3 regions of the Proteus sp. CA142267 genome follow, and region 1 is predicted to be linked to each of the others. Evidence: predicted binding sites of a transcription regulator. Region 1 holds the regulator's gene; each other region holds the start of a gene.
The links. Region 1 encodes PurR, which represses purine synthesis genes. Its sites were predicted from a motif close to CANGCAAACGTTTGCNTG; they were not measured.

Region 2: a site for PurR is predicted at 6,715-6,732, ahead of gltS (sodium/glutamate symporter). Genes of this name have one in related genera too.
Region 3: a site for PurR is predicted at 8,134-8,151, ahead of glyA (serine hydroxymethyltransferase). Genes of this name have one in related genera too.

What each region holds. Positions count from the first base shown of each region.
Region 1 is NZ_QPMG01000004.1:83,500-94,199, forward strand. Features, by position in the region: gene C0T34_RS09060 (sulfite exporter TauE/SafE family protein) at 253-1,068, shown strand; gene C0T34_RS09065 (hypothetical protein) at 1,255-1,758, opposite strand; gene C0T34_RS09070 (hypothetical protein) at 1,839-2,198, opposite strand; gene sodB (superoxide dismutase [Fe]) at 2,573-3,151, shown strand; gene purR (HTH-type transcriptional repressor PurR) at 3,641-4,666, shown strand; gene punR (DNA-binding transcriptional activator PunR) at 4,693-5,595, opposite strand; gene punC (purine nucleoside transporter PunC) at 5,714-6,931, shown strand; gene cfa (cyclopropane fatty acyl phospholipid synthase) at 7,237-8,391, shown strand; gene C0T34_RS09105 (riboflavin synthase subunit alpha) at 8,480-9,151, opposite strand; gene C0T34_RS09110 (MATE family efflux transporter) at 9,465-10,700, shown strand, end outside.
Region 2 is NZ_QPMG01000009.1:101,415-112,114, forward strand. Features, by position in the region: gene dtd (D-aminoacyl-tRNA deacylase) at 1-380, shown strand, start outside; gene fabY (fatty acid biosynthesis protein FabY) at 417-1,331, shown strand; gene rluF (23S rRNA pseudouridine(2604) synthase RluF) at 1,506-2,387, shown strand; gene C0T34_RS14460 (hypothetical protein) at 2,480-2,719, opposite strand; gene C0T34_RS14465 (AsmA family protein) at 2,807-4,483, opposite strand; gene C0T34_RS14470 (hypothetical protein) at 4,584-5,117, opposite strand; gene C0T34_RS14475 (uracil-xanthine permease family protein) at 5,272-6,663, opposite strand; gene gltS (sodium/glutamate symporter) at 6,905-8,122, shown strand; gene recG (ATP-dependent DNA helicase RecG) at 8,285-10,372, opposite strand; gene trmH (tRNA (guanosine(18)-2'-O)-methyltransferase TrmH) at 10,377-10,700, opposite strand, start outside.
Region 3 is NZ_QPMG01000001.1:858,394-869,093, reverse strand. Features, by position in the region: gene C0T34_RS04080 (HAMP domain-containing sensor histidine kinase) at 1-1,221, shown strand, start outside; gene qseG (two-component system QseEF-associated lipoprotein QseG) at 1,221-2,291, shown strand; gene glrR (two-component system response regulator GlrR) at 2,303-3,640, shown strand; gene C0T34_RS04065 (NAD+ synthase) at 3,714-5,330, shown strand; gene glnB (nitrogen regulatory protein P-II) at 5,346-5,684, shown strand; gene C0T34_RS04055 (hypothetical protein) at 5,968-6,606, shown strand; gene hmpA (NO-inducible flavohemoprotein) at 6,697-7,896, opposite strand; gene glyA (serine hydroxymethyltransferase) at 8,263-9,516, shown strand; gene C0T34_RS04040 (3-phenylpropionate MFS transporter) at 9,609-10,700, shown strand, end outside.

The DNA of each region.
Region 1 (10,700 bases):
TTTATCCTGTAGTTTAAAAATAGAATTTATTATAAAATTCAAGATTAAATATTTAATATTTTTCTTTATTTGAATTATATTTAGCTATATATTCTTTAATATTAAAGAGGTAACAAGAGAAGAAATAACACTTTTCATATCAAAATAAACACATTAAATTTCATAATCTATACATTAAGATAAAACGCTACCTTCTTAAAAGGATATAATGTATATAAATGGGTTTGTTATAAACCCTGATGAGTATTAACTATGGACATGATTTTACTGTTTCTTTTAGTGGGATGTATCACTGGCTTTTTTGCTGGACTACTTGGCATAGGAGGCGGTGCAATCATTGTTCCGGTGGTTATGTATGTAGTCAGTCAACAAGCTATCCCAACAGATATGGTAATGAAAATTGCCTTATCTACCTCATTCTCTGTCATTATATTTTCCACAGCATCTTCAGCGTATTCCCATAACAAACATAAAGCCATTTTATGGCAGCAATTCCCTCTATTATCTCTCGGCACTATCATTGGTATGCTTGTGGGGACATTTCTGGTACAAAAAATGTCAAACACGATATTACAAATCGTGTTCTGTATTTTCATGGTATATACCATCTATGGTTTATTAACTAAAAAGAAAGAAGCGGAACGCATTGAAAATGTGAAAGATCCTATTGTTTCAAAACCAGCGTTAACAAGTGGTGGTTCTTTAATTGGTTTTATATCCAGTTTTATCGGTATCGCTGGTGGTACTATCACCATTCCTCTTTTAAGTCACTGGGGATTTAATACACGTAAATGTATTGCAACCTCTTCAATGATTGGCGTCATCATTGCTTCTATAGGCACAATCATGGGTATTATCTATGGTTGGAATCAAACAAATATTGACGACTATTACTTCGGCTTTATCTATTTACCTGCCTTTATCGGAATAAGCATTACCAGCATACTCTTCGCACCTGTCGGTGTAAAAGTTGCTTATCGCCTACCAATTCCTAGAGTTCGCCAAATATTTGCATTATTCCTATTCTTAGTTGTTGTGAAAATGATGTATACGCTTATTACAGGATAAGCTCGTGAGTTGAAAATTATATTCCGTTAAATTATTCTATACAAACAAGTAACACTAAAATCTAACATTTATAATAATGTTAGATTTTAGTAAATTAGAGTATTTAGAGATAAAATAAAATGGGTGAGTCTTATTAGATAATCTTCACCTAATTAAAATAATAATATTTAAGTATCACGGATAGCTTTATTCTTTTCTCACTTTGACTTGTAAAGCAAAAACAGGCTCCGTTGTGCCACACATAGTACGCCCTACTGTGGCTTTTATTTTTATCCGTGCATTGCCACTTTTAGGTGCTGTTCCTTGTAAACGAGCAAAAATGATAGGGCGCTCTTCTTGATGCATGACATGCTTTTGCCAATTTTCATGTGTAATAAGAGAAAGCCACACCCCATCTTTATTTTTTACCATAAATGTCACAGTAACCCATTCAGGACTTTCCACAATATAATATGGAGCTAAACCAGAAAATACACCAATTTCAATCTGTTGATCATAATCTTGATTAACAACAGCTTCTGGCATATAGATTTTTTCTTGTGATTCTGACGGTGTAAATAAAATACTGGTACTGCATGCAATACCATAGAACATGCTACAGCCATTTAGTACGCTACAAAAAATAAGCAGAAATAGACACTGAACTAAACTTTTTATAGAAAAAGACTTAAAAATAATACTTCCATGCATACTTTTATCACTCCCTTGAAAAAACTTAAACTATTGTCGGAAAATTTAAATCAATCCTTATATCATCTTAAATATCATTTTTATTGTTTAGCATTAAATACCGTTCCTTGCTGCCAATCAAGGACTGAAATTCCCATTTTATTTGCTAATTTAATAACTACAGGAAGAGCCTCATCTACTTTAGAGTAAACAAAACCAATAACTGGGATTTTAGTCATAAAGTTATTAATTAAAGGCCCATCACACCACACACTATCATCTATGTCATCATCAGGTAATTCGCAAAGGCACGGATATAGATGAGAAATTTCTTGATAAAAAAACAACATTGACGGGCTTAATTCCTGAATATCTTCATCTTCATATTTTTCGAAGTATTTACACGCCTTTTCAAAATCATTCGGAATGGGAAAATCAAATAGTGCAATATTATAACTCATTTTAACTCCTACACTCTATTTGTATAATTTCAATATAAAATACGGTTGCTACAATAAATATACAAATTTCATTAAATCACATAAATAGAATAAAATTCATACTCCCCTTCATTTTTACATCTCTTCTTACAAATGCACTTTTGCTACTTTACGTACAGGCAAGACGGATATACTCTTATTAATATAATTAATCTATATGGCTTATAACTATAGATAAAAGATATTTAGCTGTTATTTCAGCAGATTTTTGTTAAAATAATTAGCAAAATAGTAACAACTTAGTGATTCATTTGCCTCATTCTATCAATTCAAATGATTTTGATTGAATGATTTCAGGCACAAAACCCGAAATAGATAGTTTAAAGGAGTACGCAATGTCTTTCGAATTACCAAAATTACCTTATGCGTTAGATGCTCTTGAGCCACACATCTCTAAAGAAACTTTAGAATATCACTACGGCAAACACCACCAGACTTATGTAACCAATTTAAATAATCTGGTTAAAGGTACTGATTTAGAAAGCAAATCTTTAGAAGAAATCATCAAATCTACTGATGGCGGTATCTTTAATAATGCTGCTCAAGTATGGAACCACACTTTCTACTGGAACTGCTTAGCACCAAATGCAGGTGGTACACCAACAGGTAAAATTGCTGATGCTATCAACAAAGCATTTGGCTCTTTTGAAGAGTTCAAAAAGCAATTTAATGATGCTGCAGCTAAGAACTTCGGTTCAGGTTGGACTTGGTTAGTTAAAAAAGCTGACGGTTCAGTTGCAATTGTTAACACCTCTAATGCTGCAACTCCAGTTTCAGGGGCAGACAAACCACTGTTAACAGTAGACGTATGGGAACATGCTTACTACATCGACTACCGCAATGCGCGCGTTAAATATTTAGAAGAGTTCTGGGCACTGGTTAACTGGTCATTTGTTGAAGCTAACCTTGCTTAATTGAGCTTAATAATCAAAGGTGAGTGATTGAGATTCATTTTTGGTGACAAAATAACAAAGGGCCTTGAGCCCTTTGTTATATTCAGATATTCGATAATCTATTATTTAAATTGATCGGATATTCTATAAAGCAGTGATTAGAACAACATAGTCGAAAATAAAACAATCATAACAAGCGCTGCTACTGCTGTACTCAAACCAAATTTCAGATCCGTATCCATCTATTTCTCCCTCAAAATGATTATAATACACTTTTTTAACCATAACCTTGTCATGGTTAATTATTATCACATATCAAAATTTGCTAAAATAGCGACCAGTGCACAATTTATAACATTGATTAATACTTTCACTTTTGAGCTAGATCATACAAAATTCACAGCTAATCGCTAAATTATTGCCAGTGTTTGCCCTATGTATGACTATACTGGCAGTTAAACCATAAAATTAGATAAAAGAGACCAATGAAGGTCAGGAGTTTTCCACACCATGGCAACAATAAAAGACGTGGCAAAACGCGCAGGCGTATCAACCACGACTGTTTCTCATGTGATCAACAAAACACGTTTTGTTGCTGAGAACACACGGGCAGCAGTTTGGGCCGCTATAAAAGAGTTAAATTATTCGCCTAGTGCCGTTGCGCGTAGTTTAAAAGTCAATCACACCAAATCTATTGGCCTGTTAGCCACGTCCAGTGAAGCTCCTTACTTTGCTGAAGTGATTGAAGCTGTTGAAAATAGTTGTTATAGCAAAGGCTACACACTGATTTTATGTAATTCACATAATAACCTTGATAAACAAAAAGCCTATTTAGCGATGCTGGCACAAAAACGTGTTGATGGATTATTAGTCATGTGTTCTGAATATCCCGATCACCTTCTTACTCTTTTAGAAGGCTATCGTAATATTCCAATGGTTGTCATGGATTGGGGTAAAGCGCGTGGCGACTTTACAGATACCATTATCGATAACGCTTTCCATGGTGGTTATATTGCAGGTCGTTACCTTATTGAGCGAGGTCATCGTGATATTGGTATTATCCCAGGCCCATTAGAACGTAATACAGGTGGTGGTCGCTTACAAGGTTTCTTAAAAGCCATGGAAGAAGCCAAAATAACTGTCAAAGACGAATGGATTGTACAAGGCGACTTTGAACCAGAATCTGGCTATAAAGCCATGTACCAAATGCTAAACCAAAAACATCGACCGACTGCTGTCTTTTGTGGTGGTGATGTGATGGCGATGGGGGCAATTTGTGCTGCGGATGAACTTGGCCTGCGTGTTCCTTTAGATATTTCTATTGTTGGCTATGACAATATTCGTAATGCACGCTATTTTACACCTGCACTAACAACCGTCCACCAGCCAAAAGAACGTCTAGGTCAAATGGCATTATCGATGCTGCTTGATCGTATCGTCAATAAACGCGAAGACGCTCAAACAATCGAAGTTCATCCACGATTAGTTGAGCGACGTTCAGTTGCTGACGGTCCTTTTATCGACTATCGTCGCTAATTCATATTTATTTAGCTATCGGATTTCTAGCGAAGCCATTCCTCATTTAAGGTTTGGCTATCTCCAAGATAATCTAACAACCATGTCAAAGCGGGTGATTCACTTTTATCGACCCACGTCAGGCAGCATGGGCTGTCTGGCAATGGTTGTGCCAGTTGTAAAGTTACCAACTTACCTTGTTCAATTAAAGGCTCAGCACGATGCCAAGGCACCATTCCAACGCATAATCCCGCTAACAAGCACTCAAGCCCCATATCCCATGTCGGAACAACCATTCTACGCTGATTATTGAGTGCCCAAGTGTCACGTTTTGGTAAGCTGCGTGAGGTATCCTCTAAGCATAAACTTGGATAAGGTCGCATTTCATCATCCGTTAATGGATGCGGTGCTTTCGCTAAAGGGTGATCAACATGGCAAACGCAGCGCCAAGGCATAAATCCCATATCTCTAAAACTATAACGTTCACCGATTGGTGAGGCTCTTGTTGCACCAATGGCTAAATCAACACGACCATTAACTAAGGAGTCCCATACGCCATTAAATACTTCAGGGTAGACATACAGTTCTATATCTGGAAAATGGCGGTAGAAATCGAGAATAAGTTGTTGTGTTCTTTCAGGTTTAACAATGCCATCAACTGCTATACTAAATTGACCGCGCCATCCATTAGAAACTTGTTGACAAAGATGCCGAGTGTCATTCATTTTTTTGATAACAGATCGTGCTTCTTTGATGAAAATTTTACCTGCGTCGGTTAATTCTACATCACGATGACGGCGCTCAAACAGAGGAACGGCAAGCCATTCCTCTAATTGCCGAACAGTGTAACTAACGGCGGATGGCACTCTGTGCAATTCTTGAGCAGCTGAGCTAAAACTTCCTGTTCTTGCGACTGCATCAACAACTTCTAAAGAGTATTCTGACCACATAGAGTTTATTCCTTTGAAAATTTTTCACAGCATTAACCAAATATTCCCGTTTCACAAGTAAAATAGGTCTTAGTTACAATACATAAAATGTTCTACATCACATAGCATAGAAAATAAAATGAATTCTAAAACATCCACACAATCAAAAACACCTATGAGCTTTATGGTGTACCTAGCTGGTTTGAGTATGCTAGGTTACTTAGCTATTGATATGTACTTACCTGCATTTGGTATGATGCAACGTGAGCTCTCTATCAGCGAAGGTGCTATTAGTAATAGCTTAAGTATCTTTTTATTTGGCTTTGCTGTTGCTCAGTTACTTTGGGGACCACTTTCTGACAAAGTCGGTCGTAAACCTATTCTTCTTATTGGTTTAAGTCTTTTCTCTTTAGGCTGCCTTGGTATGCTATGGGTTGAAAGTGCAACTGGCTTACTTGCTATGCGCTTCCTACAAGCTTTCGGCGTCTGCTCTGCTGCTGTTATTTGGCAAGCTCTTGTCATCGACCGTTTTGATGAATCTCGCGCCCAACACGTTTTTGCTTTAATTATGCCACTGGTTGCATTATCACCAGCACTTGCGCCTTTAATCGGTGCATCGTTATTAAATCACGGTGGCTGGCGTATGATTTTTATGCTGTTAATGGCCGTAACGTTAGTTCTTATGTTACCGACACTAATGCTAAAAAACATTAAACAAAAATCAGTTACAGATGCAAACCAATCTTCTGCATCATTTATAACTTTACTAAAATCTCCTCTCTACACAGGTAACGTATTAGTTTACGCTTCTTGTAGTGCAGGTTTCTTTGCTTGGTTAGCTGGCTCACCAATCATTCTTGAAAAGATGGGCTACTCTCCACAGGATATCGGTTTAAGTTATATTCCACAAACTATTGCCTTTATGGTCGGTGGTTATGGTTGTCGTATTTTACTGTCAAAAATGACAGGTAAAACACTGCTACCACTGTTATTAATTGGTTATGCTGTCAGTATGACTGCGTTATACCTTGTTGCTAAATTTACGGAACCAACATTGACAACTATTTTAATTCCGTTCTGTATTATGGCTGCAATGAATGGTGCATCTTATCCAATTGCAGTATCTAATGCTCTATCTGCTTATCCTGAAATTAGTGGTAAAGCAGCTGCGTTACAAAATGCGCTTCAATTGGGTCTTTGTAGCTTAGCAAGTTTTATCGTATCTGCATTTATTAGCCAACAACCTCTGATTAACACCACAGCAATTATGGCGTTAACAGCAATTCCAATGGCAGTTGGCTACTTTATTCAGCGTAATAAATCTGTTACCAAACACACAGTTCAAACCGCAGAATAATCGCACTCATTCTTTTAAGAATTATCTTAAAAAGGCTATTTTATAAAAAATAGCCTTTTTCTTTTCTAGAGAAAAATATTCTACGTCTCTATACTTGTCCATACGCTGTAATAGCGTTTTATCTATTTTTCTTTCGGATTTTGAGGCCTTAAACAGATTATTAGCTGATTATGTCAGATTAGTTGTCTTATTAATTCTATTCGTTCAACCCATATTGAACACGATACCATTTTAATACTGTCAATCTGCACACACCCTTTCTTAGTTTATGTCTCAAAACCCGCTTAGTTTACGCCGGAGAGTATATGAGTACATCTTGTGTAGAAGAAGGCCGAAAGACCTCCAATGATCCTTACGAAAGGATTGCTACAGAGCTACTAACTCACGCTGATATTCGAGTTAATGGTTCAGAACCTTATGATATTCAGGTTCATAATCAAAATTTTTATAAAAGAGTATTGCAACAAGGCTCATTAGGTCTCGGTGAAAGCTATATGGATGGTTGGTGGGATTGTGAGCGACTGGATATATTCTTTCATAAAGTTTTACGTGCTGGTCTTGAAAATAAGCTCCCACAAAATCTACGTGATATTGTCAAGATTGCGACAGCCCGCCTTTTTAATTTGCAAACTCAAAAACGCGCATGGATGGTAGGTAAAGAGCATTACGATCTTGGTAATGATTTATTTACAGCCATGCTTGATCCTAATATGCAATATTCCTGTGGTTACTGGAAAAACGCAGATAATTTAACTCAAGCTCAAGAACATAAATTAGATTTAATTTGCCGAAAATTAGATTTAAAACCGGGAATGACCTTATTAGACATTGGTTGTGGTTGGGGTGGGCTTGCAGGCTATGCAGCCAAACATTTTGGTGTTTCTGTAACGGGAGTCACCATTTCTGTTGAACAGCAAAAACTGGCACAAGCTCGATGCCAAGGACTTGATGTAAATATTATTTTAGAAGATTATCGCGATTTACATGAAAAGTTTGATCGCATAGTTTCAGTGGGTATGTTTGAGCACGTAGGGCCCAAAAATTATGCTACTTATTTTGATGTGGTTCGTCGTAATTTAAAGGAAGAAGGTCTGTTTTTATTGCACACCATTGGCTCTAACCGCGATAAAGTGAATGTAGATAGTTGGATAAGCAAATATATATTTCCTAATGGATGTTTACCGTCTATTCAAAAAATTGCTCATGCAATGGACAGTAAATTTGTGATGGAAGATTGGCATAACTTTGGTGCTGATTACGATAAAACATTAATGGCATGGTATCAGCGTTTTTTAGCCTGTTGGCCAGATATTGAATCTAATTACACACCGCGTTTTAAACGTATGTTTAGCTATTATCTTAATGCCTGTGCGGGTGCATTTCGTGCCAGAGATATTCAGCTATGGCAAATCGTACTAAGCCCTAAAGGTCATATTGGCGGTTTACAAATTCCTCGTTAATTCTTCTTTTTATAAAAAGAGAAAAGCCAGTTTATCAATCAAACTGGCTTTTTCTTTTGTTCTGTTTTAAGAACAACAACATTAATTATTAATTATGTGAAGCTTGTTCTTCATTTTCAATTTGTTGTGCTGCTAATAATGCTTGTTGCTGTACTTGTTGCGCCATAACGCGCTCTACTGTATCGACAATCGCTTGAGTTTGAGGATCAAGTTCAATATTGACTTTATCACCAAGACGTTTGCGACCTAATGTCGTTCTATCACGCGTTTCAGGAATTAAATGTACACAAAAACGGTTATTAACCACATCGCCCACAGTTAGGCTTATTCCATCAATACCAATAAAACCTTTGTGTAAAATGTATTTCATTAATGCTTTATCAAAGATGCGAAACCAAATTTGTAAATTATTTTCTGATGTAATAATTTTGGCAACTTCAGCAGTTGTTACAATATGACCAGACATAACATGACCACCAATTTCATCACCATACTTAGCTGCACGTTCAATATTCACTTCAGAGCCAACTTTTAATTCACCAAGGTTAGTTAAACGTAATGTCTCTTTCACTAAATCAAAGCTAATATGTGTATCTTCAATTTTAGTGACTGTTAAACAGCAACCATTATTTGCAACAGAAGCACCTGTTTCTAAATTGCCGACTAGCTCTTTGGGTAATTCAATGACATGGGTACGAAAATCACCTTTATCTTCGATAGCAATAACCCGCCCTTTTCCCTGAACAATACCTGTAAACATCTTACATCTCCTTGGATCGATAAACTGGTAAACTCAATTTAGGCTTATGCTATAAAGGATAACATAGCTCGTATTAATACAAAGGAACAATTATCGTATTTATTCCTTGTCGATGATTGCCGTTAAATATAACGTAAAAACACCTAATAAATTATCAAAATCCTGTGTTTGAAAAGCTAAACTTCTTTCGTTGCTTATTAAACTTTTATCATTAGAATAAGCGGTCTTGAGGATCTCTTTACGTCATTTTAATAATACGACGTTTGTTCTCTTCCTTTCCTTTCGTTTTCTTATAATAAATAAAGGTGTATGCGTGCAGAAGTACATAAGAGAAGCGCGTAGCTTACTTGCTCTCGGTATCCCCGTTATCATCGCGCAATTTTCCCAGACAGCAATGGGTGTCGTTGATACTGTCATGGCGGGTGCTGTAAATGCCACAGAAATGTCGGCGGTGGCAGTAGGCACGTCTATTTGGTTACCAACGATTTTATTAGGCCAAGGTATATTAATGGCATTGACTCCAATCGTTGCTCAATTAAATGGTTCAGGACAACGAAAACATATTGCTAATCGCACACAGCAAGGTTTTTGGCTCGCCACTTTCTTATCAATCATGGTAATTGCTATTCTTTATAACAGCCGTTTTATTATTGAAGCGCAACATGATATAGAACCCGAATTAGCCGAAAAAGCCATTGGATTTATTCATGCCATTATGTGGGGTGCTCCAGGTTGCCTTTACTATCAGGTATTGAGAAGCCAATGTGAGGGATTATCTAAAACGAAACCCGGCATGATAATTGGTTTTATTGGCTTATTAATTAATATCCCTGTTAACTACGCCTTTATTTACGGCAAATTTGGTGCCCCACAATTAGGGGGGATTGGTTGTGGTGTTGCAACGGCCTCCGTTTTCTGGGCAATGTTCTTAATGATGCGTTATTACGTGCGTCGAGCGCCAACACAACGTGACGTTATGCCAAAGAAACGTTTAGTAAGCCCGGATTTCCATACAATAAAGCGTATTACATTTTTAGGATTACCTGTTGGCTTAGCCTTATTCTTTGAGGTAACTCTATTTGCCGTTGTTGCGTTATTAGTTTCACCTTTAGGCGTTACTGCGGTTGCCAGTCATCAAATAGCACTTAACTTTAGCTCACTGATGTTTATGTTCCCTCTTTCATTGGGAATAGCAGCAACCATCCGTGTCGGCCATAACTTAGGGCAACGCTCTACAGAGCAAGCGCGTATTTCAGCCATTACAGCGCTTGCTGTTGGACTAATGTTGGCAAGTTGTACCGCAATTTTCTCTATCATCTTCAGAGAAAAAATCGCGTTAATGTATAACGATAATATTGAAGTGGTGACATTAGCTTCTCATCTTATGTTATTCGCTGCACTTTATCAGTTATCAGATTCTGTGCAAGTTATTGGCTCAGGTGTATTACGAGGTTATAAAGATACCCGCTCTATCTTCTTTATTACTTTTATTGCCTACTGGGTAATTGGGCTACCTTCTGGTTATATATTAGGGCGTACTAATTACTTT
Region 2 (10,700 bases), on a different contig from region 1:
TCGGCGCTATTAATCAAGGTTTGTTGGTTTTATTAGGTGTAGAGAAAGACGACAACGAACAGAAAGCCAAAAGATTATGTGAAAAAGTGTGCGGTTATCGCATATTTAGCGATGAAAACGATAAAATGAACCTAAATGTGCAACAAGCAGGTGGTAGTTTATTAGTCGTCTCTCAATTCACACTGGCAGCAGAAACACAAAAAGGAATGCGCCCTGGTTTTTCGAATGGTGCGCCCCCTGAATTAGCGAAAAACCTCTACCACTATTTTATAGAACAATGTCAGCAGCAAGGTTTAGAAACACAAACAGGCCAATTCGCCGCGGATATGCAAATCACACTGACTAATGACGGCCCAGTCACCTTTTGGTTGCAGGTATAACGTCGAACATGTAGTGATGTTAAAAGGAGCTCAGATATGTACCATTTGCGAACCCCAAAAACAGAGGCGGAATTTGATGCCTATTATGCTTTTCGCTGGGAAATGCTTCGTAAACCTCTACATCAACCTGAAGGCTCTGAAAAAGACGGTTATGATACCTTTGCTCATCACCAAATGGTTGTCGATGAAACAGGACAACCTGTCGCGATTGGACGACTTTATATTAATGCGGATAACGAAGGCGCTATCCGCTTTATGGCAGTACGTACAGATGCACAAGGTAAAGGCTTAGGCACTCTTGTCGCCATGGCGCTAGAATCATTGGCTCGCCAAGAAGGTATAAAACGGATCGTGTGTAGTGCAAGAGAAGAGTCTGTAAACTTCTTTGAAAAATTGGGTTATGAAAATTGTGGTCTAGTCACTGGTCCTCAAACCACACCCATTAAGCACTTTTTTATGAAAAAAAGTATAGAGTCTTTAGATGATATTCTTCATCGACCAGATTGGTGTGCTGAGTTACAAAAACAGTGGCATCAACATATACCTTTAAGTGAGAAAATGGGATTACGTATTACTCAATATACGGGAACTCGTTTTTATACCACTATCCCAGAAGCGGGAAACCAAAATCCTCATCACACTATTTTTGCAGGCAGCCAATTTTCACTCGCAACATTAACAGGTTGGGGATTGATTTGGCTATTAATGCGAGAGCATAAGCTGCAAGGTGATATTGTGCTGGTGGATGCTCATATTCGTTATCGCAAACCTGTATCAGGGCGTCCTGCGGCCGTTGCAGATATGGAAAATTTAAGCGGGGATTTAGGGCGATTAGCGAAGGGCAGCAAGGCTCGCATTAAGCTAGATGTTGATATTTGTGGTGATGAAGGCGTGGGTGCTGTTTTTAGTGGTACTTATATTGTTTTGCCTTCACAAAATAAGCAGCGTTAAGTGTATTCTATTTAATTAATTGAATTTAATCTGTTTTTTACCTTTCCTGCGAACATTTTTGTTATTTTTTTTACGTTAAAGCGTGGAGATAATTAATCTATGCTTTGATGCTTATTTTATAGTGTTTCTATCGCTATCCAATTGATGTATATTTCGCAGTTTACGGAGGGAAGCATGGATACCAATTTATCTACTCGTCTTAATAAATATATCAGTGAAAGCGGGATCTGCTCACGCCGTGAGGCTGACCGCTATATTGAGCAAGGACTTGTCCTTATTAATGGCAAACGCGCCGGTATTGGCGACCAAGTATTTGCTGGCGATGAAGTTAAAGTCAATGGTCGATTGATTGAAGCACAGGATAACTCTGAGCTGGTTTTGATTGCACTGAATAAGCCAGTGGGAATTGTCAGTACCACAGATGATGGCGAAAAAGATAATATTGTTGACTATGTTAACCACAGTACTCGTATTTTCCCAATTGGACGTTTAGATAAAGATTCACAAGGATTGATTTTCCTGACCAACCACGGCGATTTAGTGAATAAAATCCTACGTGCAGGTAATGATCACGAAAAAGAGTACCTTGTGACAGTGAATAAGCCGATCACAGATGAGTTTATTCATGGAATGGGTGCAGGTGTTCCTATCATGGGACAAAAAACCAAGAAATGTAAGGTGAAGAAAGAAGCGCCGATGGTGTTTCGTATTACCTTAGTCCAAGGATTAAATCGTCAAATTCGTCGTATGTGTGAATATTTTGGTTATGAAGTCACTAAGCTTGAACGCATTCGTATTATGAATGTGAGCTTATCAGGATTGCCTGTTGGTGAATGGCGTGATTTGACCGATGATGAACTAATTACACTATTTGAAGCGATTGAAAAATCAACGTCTGAAGCACCACCAAAGCCAAAGCAAAATAAGCCGAAAAAACAAATTAGTAGTAATGCAAAAGCATTGGGTATTCATATTCCTCAAACAAAAACCAAAGAAACGGAAAATAATTCCCGTAAGCGTTTTGTTCAGCCTGGTCGTAAAAAGAAAAAACGCTAAGTTTATTTTTGAATGACGCGATAAAAACAAAAAAACACCTGAAAGGGTGTTTTTTGTTTGTTCTATTTAAGACAAATTATACATCGATAAAATTAGTCTAAATCAAGTTCATCTAATTTATTTTGCCGACGTTCAAGTACGATCGCTGCAAGTTCAGCATCCATAACTCGCTCAATCAATGAATCGTAGTCTTCTTTAGAAAGGCAATAGAACAACGGAGTTTTGTTGTCATCACACACAAGCAGTGTGCTGGTATCTTCAAGTGCAGTTAAAGGAGATTGTTGAAACGCATTTAAAGATATTTTTTCAGGGGAAAAATCTTCGTCAGACATGAAAACTCCACAATAAAGAAAAAGGCAATAGCGCATTGTAACGCTTTTTATAAAGGGAGCAATCCGTGCCCCTGCGAAAGATCAATATTATAGGTGATTAATTATTTCGCCATTTTGTATCACTGAGTTGAGTATTTGTTGCTCACCTTTACTTCCAGTTAATGTACCATTAAGTGTTGATTCCACTGGGCTTGAACGTAAATCACCTTTCAGTTTTAGTGTGAATTGGCCTACTTCGTCAGAGTAGGTTGTTTTGAAACCTAATGTGTAAGGTATTGATAAAGGTACATTTAGTCCATTAGCAATAAGTGAAAATTGGCGCTGTTGGTTAGATTGTACTAAACCGGCTGAGCCTCGAACAATGCCATCACCAATAAATGCTGAATATTGCTCAACGATAGCGTTGTCTTGTTGAGTGACAATTTTTAAATCAGGGCGACGTAATTCAATACGATTTAATGTACCACTATCAGCATTAAATACCGCTGAGCCTTGCCATAATCCCCATTCACCTTCTCTTGCAATCACTAAATTTTGCAATTTCCCTGTTAAGTTAGTGAATTGGAATGGAAATTCTGGCGTGATATCAATCAAAATGGATTGATTGATAGATAACTGTTCGATAGTGATATTTTGAATATTACTCTTATCATCTATTGGTTTAGTTAAAAAAGTGAGCCAATTTTCAGGTAGCGTATATAAAAGACCCGATAATGTGGCGTCTTGGATCGTGATGGTTTTGTTGTCTTTATTCCAATGACCAGCAAGCTTAATTAAGCCTTTCTCGTAGCGTAGGCTGAGGCTATCTAGATTGAGTTGATTGTTCTGCTGGTTGAGTTTTGCGATAAGATCAGTGAAGTGTTCATCTTGAAAAACAACATCATTTGTATTGAATTCACCAGTTGTAAATGAAAGCACGTTGTCCCAACTAAACTGAGAAAATTGCCCATCAAATCCACTGACTGCCCACTGTTTTCCTTCAGCAGTAAAATCAACAATATTAAGTGATCTTATATTAATATGAGGGTATTCAGAGAGAGACTGAATTAATTCGTTAAAGGTTTGCGAGGATTGCCAGCGCAAACCATTCATATAAACATCATCAAATTTCCATTGATTATCTTGATATTGCCCACTTAAAGATAGTGAGCCATTAAGTAGACGAGTACCTAATCTCTCTATTTGAATACTATTTGGCTGATATTGCCCAGAGATAATAAAATTACTGAATTCATTATTATTTATCATGCCATTAGCAATAGAAAATTGGAAATGACCCGCTCCTATCAAATCGGTTGATGTTGGGAACCATGGCGTAATACCACCTGTTACTTTCTTGGCATCAAAAGAAAAATTATTTTTTTTACTGTTTAGTGCCATATTTTTAAATTGTAAGATATCGGCACTTAAGGGTATTGAAGGTGTTTTGTCTGCGAACTCAATATTGCCATTTTCTAATGTAATTTTTTGCAGATGAGAAGGCGTGGTAAAAAATTGCCAATTAAATCGAATTTGTGCTGATTTTGCCGATACAGTGGCTTTATCTTGTTTAGGATTAACGAGGAGATCATGAACAATGACTTGCTCGGGTTGCATAAGATCATGCTCAATACCTGAGAAGCGAATATCATAGTCAGTGTATTGTGTCAGCCATTCACTGGTTTTCTGCGCGCCCCACTGAGTTTGAATAAAAGCGTAAATTATAATAATAAATAAAATAACGATAAGTATCAGAGATACCAAACTTTTCATCAGCCAGCGCATAACCCTTCTCCTGTTTTATACTCCATCAAAACATTATACAGTTATGCCTGAAAACTAGGCGATGCTCAAGTATTCATCGGATAAATCAAAGAGATTTCACTTAGTTATTAAGGATGCTAGATATTCTGGATGTCAGATTTTCCGTATTGGGTAATTGTTTTAAATGACTGTTTACTTCCCCTAGTATTTTCATAACCAACTGAGCATGTTGTGCTTCTGTTGTACTTAATTTTTGCTGATGAAGTTTGTTACTGTAGTTAATTAACTGAGAAATCAAATCATTAGGTTCAAGACTTTCAGAACGGTAAATATCGTGAAGATTAGGAGTAATGTAAGATTGATTCTGTAAGTAATTAAATGAATATTTAAGAGCATCTACTGTAGGCTTACTTATAAGATATGGATTAGTTAAAAACGTACCTAAGTCTTTTTTAATATGCTCTAAATTGAATTCAGCAACAGACTTATTTCCTAAATAAGTAAATTTATGATCACTATTAAATAATGAAAGAATAGAATCTTTGAGATAAGTAAAAAATTGCCCAACAGTTTGTATATGAAAATCTTGAGTAGATGGATGACTTTTTAAGTATTCGAGTGCAGGATTTTTAATTGGGCTCAATGGTGTAGTCATTTTATTTTCCTTTGATTTTCAGTATTGAAATAAAGATTTACCGTAACTCAAAGGATCATACTTTTATAAAAATACCATTGGCCTAAAGATGATAAATAAAGCGCTATTTTCATAATAAAAAATAGCGCTTTACTCGTTTATTGCTAATTAATAATTATTTTTCTGGTGGGAAAATCAGATTTAAAATAATGGCCGTTAAACCCCCTGCAGCAATACCTGATGACAGCAATGTTTTTAGCCAATCAGGGGCAAACTGTAATATTTGAGGCTGTTGCGAAACGCCTAACCCTACCGCCAGTGAAATAGCAAGGATCATGATGGCTCGGCGGTTTAATGCTTCTTTAGAAACAATACGTACGCCAGACGCAGCTATCGTACCAAACATCACTAATGTGGCTCCGCCTAATACTGGCTCAGGAATTCTTTGTACAAATTCAGCAACGAATGGAAATAAACCCAAGATAACAAGCATTGCTGCAACAACATAACCTACGTAGCGACTAGCAACACCCGTTAATTGGATCACACCATTATTTTGGCCAAAACAAGAGTTTGGGAAGGTGTTGAAAAATGCTGAAACCATGGAGTTAATTCCATTAGCTAATACGCCCCCTTTAATGCGCTTCATATACAAAGGACCACTAACGGGCTGCTCTGAAACATCAGAAGTTGCCGTGATATCACCAATGGTTTCTAGCGAAGTGATCATAAACACCAGCATTAAAGGAATAAGTAAATGCCAATCAAATGATAGGCCATAATAAAATGGCTCAGGGATCGTCATCAGCGGTGTTTCTTGATGTTCTGCGGGTGTGGGTAACATATCTAAAGCCCAAGCAAGAACATAACCCACAGCCATTGCAATAACTAAAGAAGCTACTCGTAAGTAAGGATTTTTTTGTCGATTAAGTAAAATAATAACGATAAGAACAGAGCCTGCTAATAACAAGTTTTGTGGTGAACCAAAGGTATTATTCTCGATGGCTGCATAACCACCACCAATAGAGGTTAATCCAACTTGAATTAAAGAGAGGCCGATTATCATCACCACGACACCTGAAACTAACGGTGTAATGATACGTCTTGCCAAGTGAAGTACACGAGAAAGAATGATCTCGGTTAATGAGGCAACCATTAGAGTACCAAAAAGGGCTGCCATCATTGTCGGAATATCTGCACCACCATTTTTAAGTGCTAATCCCCCCATAATGAGTGGAGCAACAAAGTTAAAGCTTGTTCCTTGAATTGATAACAATCCTGAACCTATCGGTCCCCAAGCTCGAATTTGAATAAGAGAGGCAATGCCTGATGCAAATAAAGACATGCTGATAATGCGTTGGGTATCGTGTGCAGGTAATCCTAATGCTTGGCAAATGAGGATCGCGGGTGTAATAACCGCGACAAACATAGCTAAAAGATGCTGGCAAGCAGCAAAAAGTGTTTGTGGTAATGGCGGTTTCTCTTCTAAAGCAAAAAGAAGTTCGCTATTTTTTTTAATTGAAACGTCACTATTTTTAGGCAAATTTTGATTTTCTGAAGTAACCATGGTGTGAATTTCTTATTCGACAAAAACGGTATTTTAATGATCTACGCCACAAAAGCAATCGTTTGCGTAAAAATGATGTTATCAAAATGCATAAGAGGTGCTCACATTTTTATATGTTTTAACTTGTGTTTGTCTCCATTTTTTTTTCTAATCGGGGATACCTGCTTTTGGCGTTGTTTATGGATGAACTTAGCGTCGTAGTATTTTTATATAAAATTAACAAATAAGACGGGGTACATAAATGTATCATCTTGATGTTTATGGCACGCTGGTTGCGGCCACTTTGGTTCTCTTGATCGGGCGTAAGTTAGTGAAATCTGTTCCTTTTTTAGAACGATATACGATCCCGGAACCTGTTGCAGGTGGGCTACTTGTTGCAGTTCTTCTATTAGCATTCAAATCTTTTATGGACTGGGAAGTGAGTTTTGATCTCTCACTTAAAGATCCATTAATGCTGGCCTTCTTTGCAACAATTGGTTTAAACGCAAACCTCGCGAGTTTAAAAGCGGGAGGAAAAGCGCTTTTTATTTTCATCTTTGTTGTTGTTGGATTGTTGTTAGTACAAAACACAGTCGGTATTGCATTAGCAAAAATGTTAGGCCTTGATCCATTAATGGGATTACTGGCTGGCTCGATTACATTATCGGGTGGTCATGGTACAGGTGCGGCTTGGGGTAAAACCTTTGTCGAAAACTATGGTTTTATGAGCGCGTCTGAAGTAGCGATGGCTTGTGCTACTTTTGGTTTAGTTTTAGGTGGTTTGATTGGTGGTCCTGTAGCTCGCTACTTAATTAAAAATATCCCAACGCCGGGATTAGGCGCCGACGACCATGAAATGCCAACTGCGTTTGAGAAGCCGACAACAGGCCGAATGATCACTTCAATGGTTTTATTAGAAACTATTGCGATGATCTCTATCTGTTTAATGGCAGGTACGTTCCTTTCTCAACTGCTAGAAGGTACGGCATTCTCACTACCGACCTTTGTGTGTGTTCTGTTTATTGGTGTTATTTTAAGTAATAGTCTTTCAATGCTTGGATTCTACCGAGTTTTTGATAGAGCGGTATCAGTCTTAGGTAACGTGAGTTTATCGTTATTCTTAGCAATGGCATTAATGAGCTTGAAATTATGGGAGCTTGCGTCACTGGCGATCCCAATGCTGGTTATCCTTGGTGTTCAAGCTGGTGTAATGGCACTGTATGCAATTTTTGTGACTTTCCGTGTCATGGGTAAAAACTACGATGCTGCGATTTTAGCAGCAGGTCACTGTGGTTTTGGTTTAGGTGCTACACCAACTGCGATTGCGAATATGCAAGCTGTAACAGACCGTTTTGGACCGTCTCATCTTGCGTTCTTAGTTGTACCTATGGTCGGTGCATTCTTCATTGATATTGTGAATGCAATAGTGATTAAACTGTATCTGATGCTACCGTTTTTTACGCCTATAGTTGCAGGGTAGTTTGGCTACTATAAATTAAAATAGCGTCAAAAACGTTAAAGAGCACCTCAATGTTGAATATCGACATTGAGGTGTTTTTCTGTGGAGTACTTAACGTATTAATATTTCGAAATCAACTTAAAGTGAGTTTAAACGCACGCTAAGCCATGCAACTGAGCAATCTTAAGCTTGGCTATATTGTGTCTTGGCAGGTAGCCAGCGTTCGATTAAGGCTTGAGAATGCTTAGGATAGTGCTGATGTAGGTAACGCGCGATGCGTTGTACTTCAGGAACAAGTCCTTGGTCACGTAATAAATCAGCGACCTTAAATTGTGCATTACCTGTTTGTTTAGTACCTAAAAGCTCACCGGGGCCACGAATTTCGAGATCTTTTTGTGCAATGACAAAACCATCATTGCTATCCCTTAATACCTGCAATCGCAAACGTGCTGTTTGAGTGAGTGGCGTTTTATACAATAAGACACAATGAGAGGCGATAGCACCTCGACCTACACGTCCACGTAATTGGTGTAATTGTGCTAGCCCTAGCCGTTCTGGGTTATCAATGATCATCAAACTTGCATTAGGTACATCAACGCCAACTTCAATCACTGTTGTTGCAACTAAAAGTTGGAGCTCATTTTCTTTAAATGCCGCCATTACAGCTTGTTTCTCTGCGGGCTTCATTCGCCCATGTACCAATCCTACTTTAATTTCAGGGAGTGCTATTATAAGTTCATCATAGATAACTTGGGCTGCTTGCGCTTCAAGTACTTCAGAATCTTCAATTAAGGTGCATACCCAATAGGCTTGTCGGTTTTCTTCTGTGCAAGCTAGTCTGATGCGTTCAATAATGTCATTACGGCGAGTATCAGGGATAGCGACAGTAGTAACAGGTGTACGCCCCGGCGGTAATTCATCGATGATAGAGGTGTCCATATCAGCATAAGCGGTCATCGCTAATGTTCGTGGGATAGGCGTTGCTGTCATCACCAATTGATGAGGGTGAAAGCCTTGTTCTTCACCTTTTTTCCATAAGGCAAGGCGTTGATGCACACCAAAACGGTGTTGTTCATCAATAATCACTAAGGCTAGAGAGTGAAATTTAACTTGTTCTTGGAAAATCGCATGTGTTCCAATAATGATCGATACTTCACCATTTGCAATGGCATTTTGCTGTGTTTCGCGGGCTTTCCCTTTCTGTTTTCCTGCTAGCCAACCTACTTGGATACCAAAAGGCTCAAACCATTTTCTAAAGGTTAATGCATGTTGCTCTGCTAACAATTCTGTTGGTGCCATTAAAGCCACTTGCTTACCATTAGCAATAGCACGTAACGCACTTAATGCGGCAACTAGCGTTTTACCTGAGCCTACATCTCCTTGGATCAATCGCATCATTGGATAGTCTTTTTCTAAATCTGTTTCTATCTCATTGACGACACGTTGTTGTGCATTAGTCGGGGTAAAGGGGAGAGAGGCGAGAAATTGCTGACGTAACGTTGATGTATTTGGCATAAACAATGGCTCTGCACGATAAGATTGTGCACCAGCTCTTGCATTGAGCATACCTAGATTGTGAGCCAGCAATTCTTCAATAATTAGCCTTTTTTGCGCAGGATGCTGTCCTTTCTCAAGTTCAGCAAAAGCGATATCAGGAGGCGGATTATGCAGTGTACGTAATGCTGTGGCTAATGGGGGTAAACCGTGAATAAATTGCTCAGGTAATAATTCGTTAATAGCGCAGGTATCAAGTAATTCTAATGCTTGTTCTATTAATTTACGTAATGATGTTTGGCGTAAGCCTTCTGTCGTTGAATAGATGGGAGTGAGTGTTTCTTGCAGTTTAACTTCAGAGCCTGCAACTTTGATTTTATATTCAGGGTGAATAATTTCAGGGCCCCGACTTCCTCGTTTAACTTCGCCATAAGCTGTGACCTGTTTACCTTGAGCAAGGTTATTTTTCATCGCCGCTGTAAAGTTAAAAAAGCGAAGTGTTAAAATTCCAGAGCCGTCAGAAATTTGGCAGGTCATCATTTTACGCCGACCAAAACTGACTTCAGTTCTTAAGATTTCGCCAGAAACAGTGGCAGGAATACCGGGAAGGAGATCACTGATAGCATAAAGGTGCGTTTGATCTTCATAACGCAAAGGAAGGTGGAGTAACAAATCCTCAATAGTCACAAGCCCTATTTTTGCCAGCTTGTCTGCCTGACTTGCACCTACGCCGTGAAGAGTGGTTAAGGGGATTGCATCAAGCAGTTTTCCTTTCATGGGATCAATACTCCGTCTTTTTTAATTTCCTAAGTTGTTTTTGTGTCATTTGCATTTCCGCCCACCATGACTCCGGTGCTTCAATTTCACCGCTGCCATTAATATAAGGGCGAGGCAGTCCTTTACGACGAGAAACTTCTGCCAATACCGGATATCCGCCTTCAAAGAGAAGAATTTGTTGTTCTTCTTCTGTTAAGGTGCTCTCCGTTCGATTATACATACCCGCAGCCTGACGTTGGCGTTGTGCTTCATATAAAATTAGTGCACTGGCGACAGAAACATTCAGGGATTGTACCATTCCCATCATTGGTACAATAATATCTTGATC
Region 3 (10,700 bases), on a different contig from region 1:
CGATATTGTGTTTTACGAGATAAAACCGATGATGATATGTATCAGCAACGCTACCAGCAATACACCAAACTCTTCTCGACATTACAACAAACCATTATTCCTCTTTCTGCCTCTAAAGAAGCGAATGTGCTTAATACTTCTCTTGAAAAACTAAAATCCATTCAATGCGAGAGTAGCGAACCGACAAAAGAGATGCAACAAGCTCTAGAGCAGTTCTCTTATGCCAATAACCGTATTGTTGTATTAACTAAAGAGATTATTTTTAGCCGTGGCGAACAACTCCAGATGGCAATTGCTGAGAAAGGGCGCTATTTCGGTTGGCAAAGTCTTATCGTTTTTGTTTTCAGCCTGATCCTCATTGCATTATTTACTCGAATGATTATTGGCCCTGTTAAAGGGATAGAAAAGATGATCAATCGATTAGGGGAAGGTCGAACACTTAGTAATAATTTAGATACTTTCCAAGGACCCCGAGAACTACGTTCATTAGCACAACGTATTATTTGGTTAAGTGAGCGTTTAGCATGGCTTGAATCGCAACGTCATGAATTTTTGCGTCATATTTCTCATGAGTTGAAAACACCGTTAGCCAGTATGCGAGAAGGTACGGAATTATTAGCGGATGAAGTTGCGGGTCCTTTAACTCTAGATCAAAAAGAAGTTGTTTCAATTCTTGATAATAGCAGTAAGCAGTTACAGTTATTAATTGAACAACTACTTGATTACAATCGTAAACTTTCTGAAGTTCCTCAACAAATCGAAGAAATTAACTTGACTCAATTAGTGAATGATGTGGTATTAGCCCACAGTTTACCTGCGAGAGCTAAAGATATTAAAACGATAATTTCACTTAATCTAACCACTTGTCGAGCAGAAGCAACATTATTATCACGAGTTATCGACAATCTCTACTCGAATGCGGTGCACTATGGTGCTGAATCAGGTAATATCTGGATCTCTAGTTATCAAGTTGAACAGAAAATAGTTATTGATATAGCCAATAAAGGAACACCTATTCCTGAATCTGAACAAAAAATGATTTTTGAACCCTTCTTCCAAGGATCTTTGCTACGCAAAGGGGCAGTAAAAGGAAGTGGTTTAGGTTTAAGTATCGCTCATGACTGTATCAAGAGAATGGAAGGTGAATTAAGTGTTGTTCCTTCTGACTATGCCGATGTCTGTTTTCGTATTGAATTACCGCTACTTTCTGAGATTAAATAATGCATATCAGGTCACAAAAACAAGCATCTCCTCATCATGAGTATAAAAAAATAAATAAGAAGATGCTTGGTATTGAATTGTTATCTATGGCCCCTGCATCAACTAGAAAAATCGCATTAAATTGGAAGCAGTGTTTTTTGTTTATTATGTTTCCACTGGTTCTTTCAGGATGTACACCAAAGGCGCTGACTGAGGCACAAGAGCCAGAGCCAGAAATCCCCGTTGTTAAACAAAAAACGATTGATTATCGTTGGGCTGAATGTAAAACATTAAGCTCATTTTATGATGAAGGCATCAATAACGCACTTTATTGGTTACGAGCCATTGAATGTACAAACCGCATAATGACGACGGAAGCACAACGCCAAGCAAACAGTGTGGTTGTTACTGGGTGGGATGATGCATTTTATAAAAGTATTTTATTAGAGCGTGCTGGAATGACGATTGCTGATCGTCGAACACAATTAGTGTTATTAGAAAGCTATAAATTACAATTTCCGAGTTCTATGCGAGTACTATTATCGACATGGATTGAGAACCAAACACTGATCCTCTCTTTAGCGGAAGAAAAGAATCGTTATCGTCGTTTAACCACAGAAACAGATAATAAAATTGATGCGTTAAGAAAAGAGAATAATGCGTTACAGCATGAACTAAGTGTCACACTGAAAAAGCTTGAAAGCCTTACCCAAATTGAACGGCAGTTATCGAATAGAAAACAGAGTGGCTCTGTTGATTCGCTATCGCAAAATGAAGATTTAGCGGAAAGCGCAACAGCAGCATCTGCGGAAACAGAAAAAGTGAATGCAGAGAAACCTGTTACCGAGAAACCTGTTACCGAAAAAACTATTATTGAAAAACCAATTGTTGAAAAATCGGCTGAAAAACCCGTTTCGACGCAATCGATAACAGAGAATCCAAAGGGTGAGGAAAAACAACCTTCTGTAACAGCGGTTAAACCAGAGCCTTCAAAACCAGAATCTACGAAACCCGAGGCAATAAAACCAGAGCCAGTCAAAACTAACACTGACATACAAAGCTCAAAACCGACTGAAGCAGGATCTAAATAAGGAGAATGTGCATGGCTGGCCATAAATCAGCAAATCTTTTACTTGTCGATGACGATCCTGGGTTATTAAAGTTACTTGGTATGCGATTAACAAGTGAAGGTTTTCATATCTTCACCGCTGAAAGTGGACAAGAAGCACTAAAACTTCTCTTAAAAGAAAAAATAGACCTTGTTATCAGTGATCTCCGAATGGATGAAATGGACGGTATGGCGCTATTTGCTGAGATACAACGCCAACAGCCTGGCATGCCAGTGATCATTCTTACAGCTCATGGCTCTATTCCTGATGCCGTGGCTGCAACGCAGCAAGGTGTATTTAGCTTCTTAACTAAACCCGTTGATAGAGATGCACTTTATAAAGCGATTGATGAAGCGCTGGAACTTGTAACTATTGTTTCAGATGAAGAGTGGTCAAAAGATATCGTGACGCGTAGCCCGCAAATGCTACGTTTATTAGAGCAAGCAAAGTTAGTAGCTCAATCAGATGTCAGCGTGCTTATTAATGGTCAAAGTGGTACGGGTAAAGAAGTCCTTGCTCAAGCCATTCATCGCGCAAGCCCTAGGGCGAAAAAACCTTTTATTGCCATTAACTGTGGTGCCTTACCTGAGCAACTTTTAGAATCTGAACTATTTGGTCATGCGAAAGGTGCTTTTACAGGAGCTGTGAGTAGTCGTGAAGGATTATTTCAGGCAGCTGAAGGTGGCACACTATTTTTAGATGAAATTGGCGACATGCCAATGGCATTGCAAGTTAAATTATTGCGTGTTTTACAAGAGCGAAAAGTTCGTCCATTAGGTAGTAATCGCGATATTGATATTGATGTACGTATCCTTTCTGCAACGCATCGTGATTTACCTAAAGCGATGGAGCGTAATGAATTTCGTGAAGATCTGTTCTATCGTTTAAATGTGGTTAATTTACGTATTCCAACATTAAGTGAGAGAGCTGAAGATATTCCTATTCTTGCTAATCACTTATTGAGAGAGTCTGCTAAACGCCATAAACCTTTTGTGCGAAGCTTTTCAACTGATGCGATGAAATGCTTAATGACAGCAAGCTGGCCGGGTAATGTGCGTCAATTGGTTAACGTTATTGAGCAATGTGTTGCGTTAACAACAGCCCCTGTGATTAGTGAAGCGCTTGTAACACAGGCCTTACAAGGTGAAAATACGGCGCTACCCACATTTGCAGAAGCAAGAGGACATTTTGAAATGACCTATTTGAGAAAGCTTTTGCAAATGACAAAAGGCAATGTGACTCAAGCCGCACGTATGGCTGGGCGCAATCGAACTGAGTTTTATAAATTGTTATCTCGTCATGAGCTAGATGCGAATGATTTTAAAGAATAACCTTTTCAGATAACGAATATATTTTTAAACTAACTTTCTTTTTATGCGGAAGATAGCGGAGAGACTAATTTTTATGAGTCGTAAACTAAAACTCGCCATGGCTCAACTTAATTGGGTTGTTGGTGATATTGAAGGTAACTGCGAACGCATGTTATCTACCGTTAAAGCACAAGAAGAGGCCGATCTGGTCATATTTTCTGAGTTAGCTTTATGCGGTTACTCTCCTGAAGATCTGCTATTTCGTCCTGATTTCCAACAGCGTTGTGAAACACAACTTACGCGTTTAGAACAAGCAAGCAAAAAAATAGCGATTGTTGTTGGACATCCTTGGTGGCAAAACGGCAAAATTTATAACGCACTTTCATTTTTCTATAAAGGTGAATTACAAGCGCGTTATTTCAAACAGCAATTACCTAATTATGGTGTGTTTGATGAGAAGCGTTATTTCCAACAAGGAAATGAGCGTTGTGTGGTACCGTTTAAAGGTTATCACCTAGGTTTGTTAATTTGTGAAGATATCTGGATCAATGAACCTATTGATGCATTAAAACAAGCGGGTGCCGATCTCGTTCTATCTATTAATGCTTCACCTTATAATCGTGAAAAACCGCATGTTCGTACACAGCTAATTAAGGAACATTGCCAAAGAACACACCTTCCAGTGATTTATCTTAACCAAATTGGTGGTCAGGATGAGTTGGTATTTGATGGTTGTTCAAAAGTATTTGATGAACGGGGTACTATTACACATCGTTTAGCTGCATTTGATGAACAGACTGCTATTGTTGAATTCGACGAATTAAACATTATTCCAATGGCAGATCCTGCTCCGGAACTTTCACCTTTAGCGCAAGTTTATCAAGCATTAGTGCTTGCAACGCGTGATTACGTCACTAAGAACGGTTTTAAAGGGGCAATTCTAGGGTTATCTGGTGGTATTGACTCTGGATTAACCGTTGCTATCGCAGCTGATGCCTTAGGCAAAGAGAGTGTTCAGGCTGTTATGATGCCATTTCGTTATACATCAGAAATGAGTATTCATGACGCTAAAGAACAAGCCGATTTATTAGGTGTTGAGTTTGATACGGTTTCTATTGAACCCATGTTTGATGCTTTTATGGCGCAGCTTGCACCTATATTTAAAGGTACTGCCGCAGATACTACAGAAGAAAATCTACAAGCACGTTGTCGCGCTGTTATTTTAATGGCAATGTCAAATAAACGTCGCCGTTTAGTGTTAACTACAAGCAATAAAAGTGAATCAGCTGTGGGTTATTCCACATTGTATGGTGATATGGCTGGTGGTTTTGATGTACTAAAAGATGTGCCTAAAACATTGGTTTTTGAGCTTTCTAAATATCGTAATACGCTTTCGCCTGCTATTCCTCAGCGTGTTATTGATAGACCGCCATCAGCAGAACTTGCACCGGGACAAACAGACCAAGATAATTTGCCTCCTTATGATATTTTGGATGCGATCCTTGAGGGTTATGTTGAGCAAGATAAATCAGTATCTGATTTAGTTGCGGCTGGATTTGATGAAGCGACAGTCCGTAAAGTGATAAAATTAGTCGATATTAATGAATACAAGCGACGTCAAGCCCCTGTTGGGCCACGTATTACAAGTCGTAATTTTGGTAAAGATCGCAGATACCCAATTACAAGCGGTTTTGGTCGCCACAACTGGTAATAGCAGGATAATACGATGAAAAAAATTGAAGCGATAATTAAGCCGTTTAAATTAGATGATGTAAGAGAAGCACTCGGCGAAGTGGGTATCACGGGAATGACTGTAACAGAAGTGAAAGGCTTTGGTCGCCAAAAAGGGCATACTGAGCTTTACCGCGGTGCTGAATACATGGTCGACTTTTTACCTAAAGTGAAGATTGAAATTGTTGTCTCTGATGAAATTGTTGAAACTTGTGTAGATACAATTATGACAACGGCACAAACAGGTAAAATTGGTGATGGTAAGATTTTTGTCTTCGATGTGAGTCGTGTTATTCGTATTCGCACTGGCGAACAAGATGAAGAGGCTATTTAGTTAAGCTATATATTAATTAAACTTAAGCTAAATATTTATATTATTCATTTTTATTAAAGCCCGATATTTTTAATCAAAATATCGGGCTTTTTCTTTTTCTTGCGCATAATTTATTTTTTAATGTTTTGCCTATAATGCTATTTATATCTTATACAAGTCTATTGAAGATGCTGAACAATTTATTTTACTATTTTTTATGAACTTTAAGGCACAAAATGTTATTCAATAACTTTTAAGGAAAGTTATTATCATCATATTAAAAAATTATTAAGGTACGGGCAAAATAGTGTTTAATTATTTATTAAAGCGTTTCGCTTTATTTTTATGTGCAGCAGTGTTAATCGTCATCACTACGGGATTTATTTTTCTTGATATTTTGGTTCTTGATAATGGTATTTCTGAAACGTCAGTAACTGAATTAGGCCAAGAAATCATCGTCGCCATTATTTGCTTATTCTTTTTTATTAAAGCATGTCAAAACAGTGAACAACGGGGAGCGTTCACACTTATTATGGGCTTTTTCTTGTGTATTTTAATTCGTGAGTTAGATGGTGTTTTTGATCAGATTGCACACGGCTCTTGGGTTTGGTTTGCTCTAACGGTAACATTTATTTGTATTGCTATCGCAATTAGAGAAGGCAAGAGAACGTTGAAAGGCTTAATCCACTTTATTACTCATCCTAGCCATGGGATATTAGTTGCTGGCCTGTTATGTATTTTACTGTTCTCTCGTCTATTTGGCATGGGAATACTTTGGTATAAATTATTGGGTGAAGATTATAACCGGGCCGTTAAAAATATGGTGGAAGAGGGCAGTGAATTATTTGGTTATACGCTCTGTTTAATTAGTGTTATTTGGTACGGTTTTTCTGCTAAAGATCATGTTATTCCTGCTGCGATTGAAAATAAATATCGACCATAAAAAGGCAGTGAAATAACCAAGAAAAGCGCTGATAAATATAACCAGCGCTTTTTTTATTCAATTTAAAATTGAACGTTAATGAAGGTATTTTTATTGTAAGTCTTGTGTAATAACAGTATGAGGACCAAAACATTCATAATGAAGTTTTTCACTATTAATACCTAGTTCAATAAGTTGTTTAGCAACAGATTGCATAAAAGGTAATGGACCACAAAAATAGAAATGCATATCGGGAATAGTTAGCCAATCTTCAACTTGTTTTAATGTCATTAAGCCTTCGAATTGATAATCTTTATTTTGTACATCTTCAGTGCGTGGCGTGCGATACCATATCGCTTGTTGATAGTGTGAAAGTTGATTGCCAACTTGATTAACTTCATCTTTAAATGCATGGACACCACCATGCTCAGCCGCATGTAACCAATTAATATTAGCTTGATGAGCTGAAAGCGTGTGCAACATAGACAACATTGGTGTTAAACCCACACCTGCTGAAATTAAGGTTACTGGTGTTGTTGGTGATATATCTAAATAGAAATCGCCCCCTGGTGCGGCAACTTGTAAAGTATCACCTTCTTGAATATGGTCATGAAGAAAATTCGATAAAATACCTTTCTCTTCGCGTTTTACTGCAATGCGATAGGTTTTATTATTTGAGGATTGAGTTAATGAATATTGACGTATTTCTTGATTTTCAAGGCGCTCATTACGGATATAAAGGCTTAAATATTGGCCCGCTTGATAAGGAGTAACAGCAAGTCCATCTTCAGGCTCTAATTCAAAACTAGTAATGACATCGCTTTGTTTTATTTTATGTTTAACTTTAAAGTTCCGTAATCCTCTCCAGCCCCCGTTTGTTTGTTCTTTTTGCTGATAAATTTGTTCTTCACGATTGATAAAGACATCTGCCAATACTTGATAAGCGGCACCCCAAGCATCTAATACTTCTTGCCCAGGATTAAACATCTCATCAATTGTTGCTAATAAATTTTCACCGACGATGGGATAGTGCTCAGGAAGAATATTTAAACTGACATGTTTTTGCGCAATTTTCTCCACGGCAGGCAATATGATGGCTAAGTTTTCAATGTTCGTCGCATAAGCGCATATCGCATTAAATAAGGCTTCGCGTTGTGCACCACTGCTTTGATGGCTCATGGTGAAAATATCTTTTAATTCTGGATGGCGAGAGAACATTCTGTCATAAAAGTGGGCAGTTAATGCAGGGCCTGTTTTAGCAATGAGAGGGATTGTCGATTTAATTGTCGCGATAGTTTGTGCATCTAACATAATTGCTCCTGAAAAATTTTCAGTTTATTGTGAATTTTTATAAATTGTATTTTATATGCAACTTATCTCTTTTTGATTATTTTGTAAATCTCTGTTTTTATTTTTTAACAAAAAATCTCAATTCTTAGAGAATGATGCGGGGTGTTTGCAAAATAAGGCGAGATGTGCCTCAAAAAGGGGAATAAGTACAGGATAAAATGAGGTTGTTAAAAAGTAATAATGTGCTGTTATAGTTGGATAGCAATCGATTGCGTATTTTTTCATTAGGGGCTATCTCAATGAAGAAAAAGAGTTTACACTGTATGCCATTCTTTCTCCCGCATGGGAGTTTGTCTTTAGTGAAGTTAGCTGAGTCAGGAGATGTGAATGTTAAAACGTGAAATGAATATTGCTGATTACGATCCAGAATTATGGAATGCAATGGAAGGTGAAGTGACTCGTCAAGAAGAGCACATCGAACTTATTGCTTCTGAAAACTATACCAGCCCTCGTGTTATGCAGGCGCAGGGATCTCAGCTGACAAATAAATATGCTGAAGGCTATCCGGGTAAACGTTACTACGGTGGTTGTGAGTATGTGGATGTTGTAGAGCAACTGGCTATCGATCGTGCTAAAGCATTATTTGGTGCAGATTACGCTAACGTACAGCCTCACTCAGGCTCTCAAGCGAATGCCGCTGTCTATATGGCATTATTAAAACCAGGTGATACTGTTTTAGGTATGAACCTAGCACAAGGCGGTCACTTAACTCATGGTTCACCAGTTAACTTCTCTGGTAAACTGTATAACATCGTACCTTATGGTATTGATGAATCAGGTAAAATTGATTACGAAGATATCGCTATTCAAGCTAAAAAACATCAACCAAAAATGATCATTGGCGGATTCTCTGCTTATTCTGGTCTGGTTGACTGGGCTAAAATGCGCGAAATCGCAGACAGCATTGGTGCATTCTTATTTGTTGATATGGCACACGTTGCAGGTATGGTTGCAGCAGGTGTTTATCCTAACCCTGTTCCTCATGCACATGTTGTTACAACAACAACCCATAAAACCTTAGCAGGTCCACGCGGTGGTCTTATCCTTGCTAAAGGTGGCGATGAAGAGTTTTATAAAAAACTGAACTCTGCTGTATTCCCAGGCTCTCAAGGTGGCCCTTTAATGCATGTTATTGCAGGTAAAGCGGTCGCATTAAAAGAAGCTATGGAGCCAGAATTTAAAGTTTATCAGCAACAAGTTGCTAAAAACTCGAAAGCAATGGTAGAAGTTTTCTTAGATCGCGGTTATAAAGTAGTGTCTGGCGGAACTGAAAACCACCTGTTTTTATTAGATTTAGTTGATAAAGATATTACAGGTAAAGATGCAGATGCTGCACTGGGTCGTGCAAATATCACTGTTAACAAAAACAGCGTACCAAATGATCCACGTAGCCCATTTGTAACTTCTGGTGTTCGTATCGGTTCTCCAGCAATTACACGTCGTGGTTTTAAAGAAGCGGAAGCTCGTGAATTAGCCGGTTGGATGTGTGATGTCCTTGATAATATCAATGATGAAGCGAACATTGAGAAAGTGAAACAAAAAGTCTTGGATATCTGCGCTAAATTTCCAGTTTACGCATAAGTTTGTAACGATATAATAAAACCCGTTGTACAAGCCCGCTTCGAGAACTTGTTCTTGGCGGGTTTTTTTGCATCTTAAAAATGGGGGATTGGATGGTTATTCCATCAACATTGTGGCTTGCCTTAGATTATTTTACCTATTTCTTTTCATACGGCATCTTTTTACCCTTTTGGTCCATATGGCTAAAAGGAGAGGGCGTCGATCCTGCAATGATAGGTCTGTTATTAGGTGTAGGTTTAACCGCACGTTTTGTTGGTAGCCTAATTTTAACGCCTGCGGTAAAGGATCCGTCAAAACTTATCACTGCATTGAGATTGTTTGCTTTTCTCTCATTACTTTTTACTGTTGCATTTATGATGGGTAGCCATTGGGCATGGTTATTCTTTGTGATGACAGGATTTAACGTTTTCTTTTCACCGATGGTACCTTTAGGGGATTCTCTAGCTGGAACGTGGCAAAAACAGTTTCCTTTTGACTATGGGAAAATCCGCGTTTGGGGCTCAATTGCTTTTATTATTAGCTCATCATTGCTAGGTGTTTTAATTGATGTTTTTGGGCATCCCATTATTCTTTATGGATTGATTGCTAGTACTTTTGCACTATTCCTAACATCTATGCTCCGTCCTAAAGTTATGCCACAGGGTAAAGTAAAAAAAGCAGAACACAGCAATGTATCCTTTATGAAACTCATTTCAGATGGGCCAGTTTGGCGTTTTCTGTTGTGTGTCTCTTTACTGCAAGGTGCGCACGCCGCTTATTATGGTTTTAGTGCACTTTATTGGGAAAAAGCAGGGTATGACACCGCAACAATCGGCTATCTTTGGTCATTAGGTGTGGTTTCAGAGGTGGTTGTTTTTATGTTGAGCCATCGTTTATTCCGTCGTTGGAGCGCAAGAAATCTACTCTTACTTTCTGCTTTTGCTGGGCTTCTACGTTGGGGATTAATGGGGAGTTTTACCGCATTACCCGCGCTTATTGTTGTTCAAATCTTACATAGTGGTACGTTTACGGTGTGCCATTTAGCGGCAATGCGCTTCATTAGCGCACGTCAAGAGCACGAAATTATTCGTCTACAAGCGGTGTATTCGGCTTTAGCGATGGGCGGAAGTATTGCGATCATGACTATTGTCTCTGGTTGGCTGTATGAAAAACTTCCTAATCAAGAATCGCTGATCTTCTGGTTA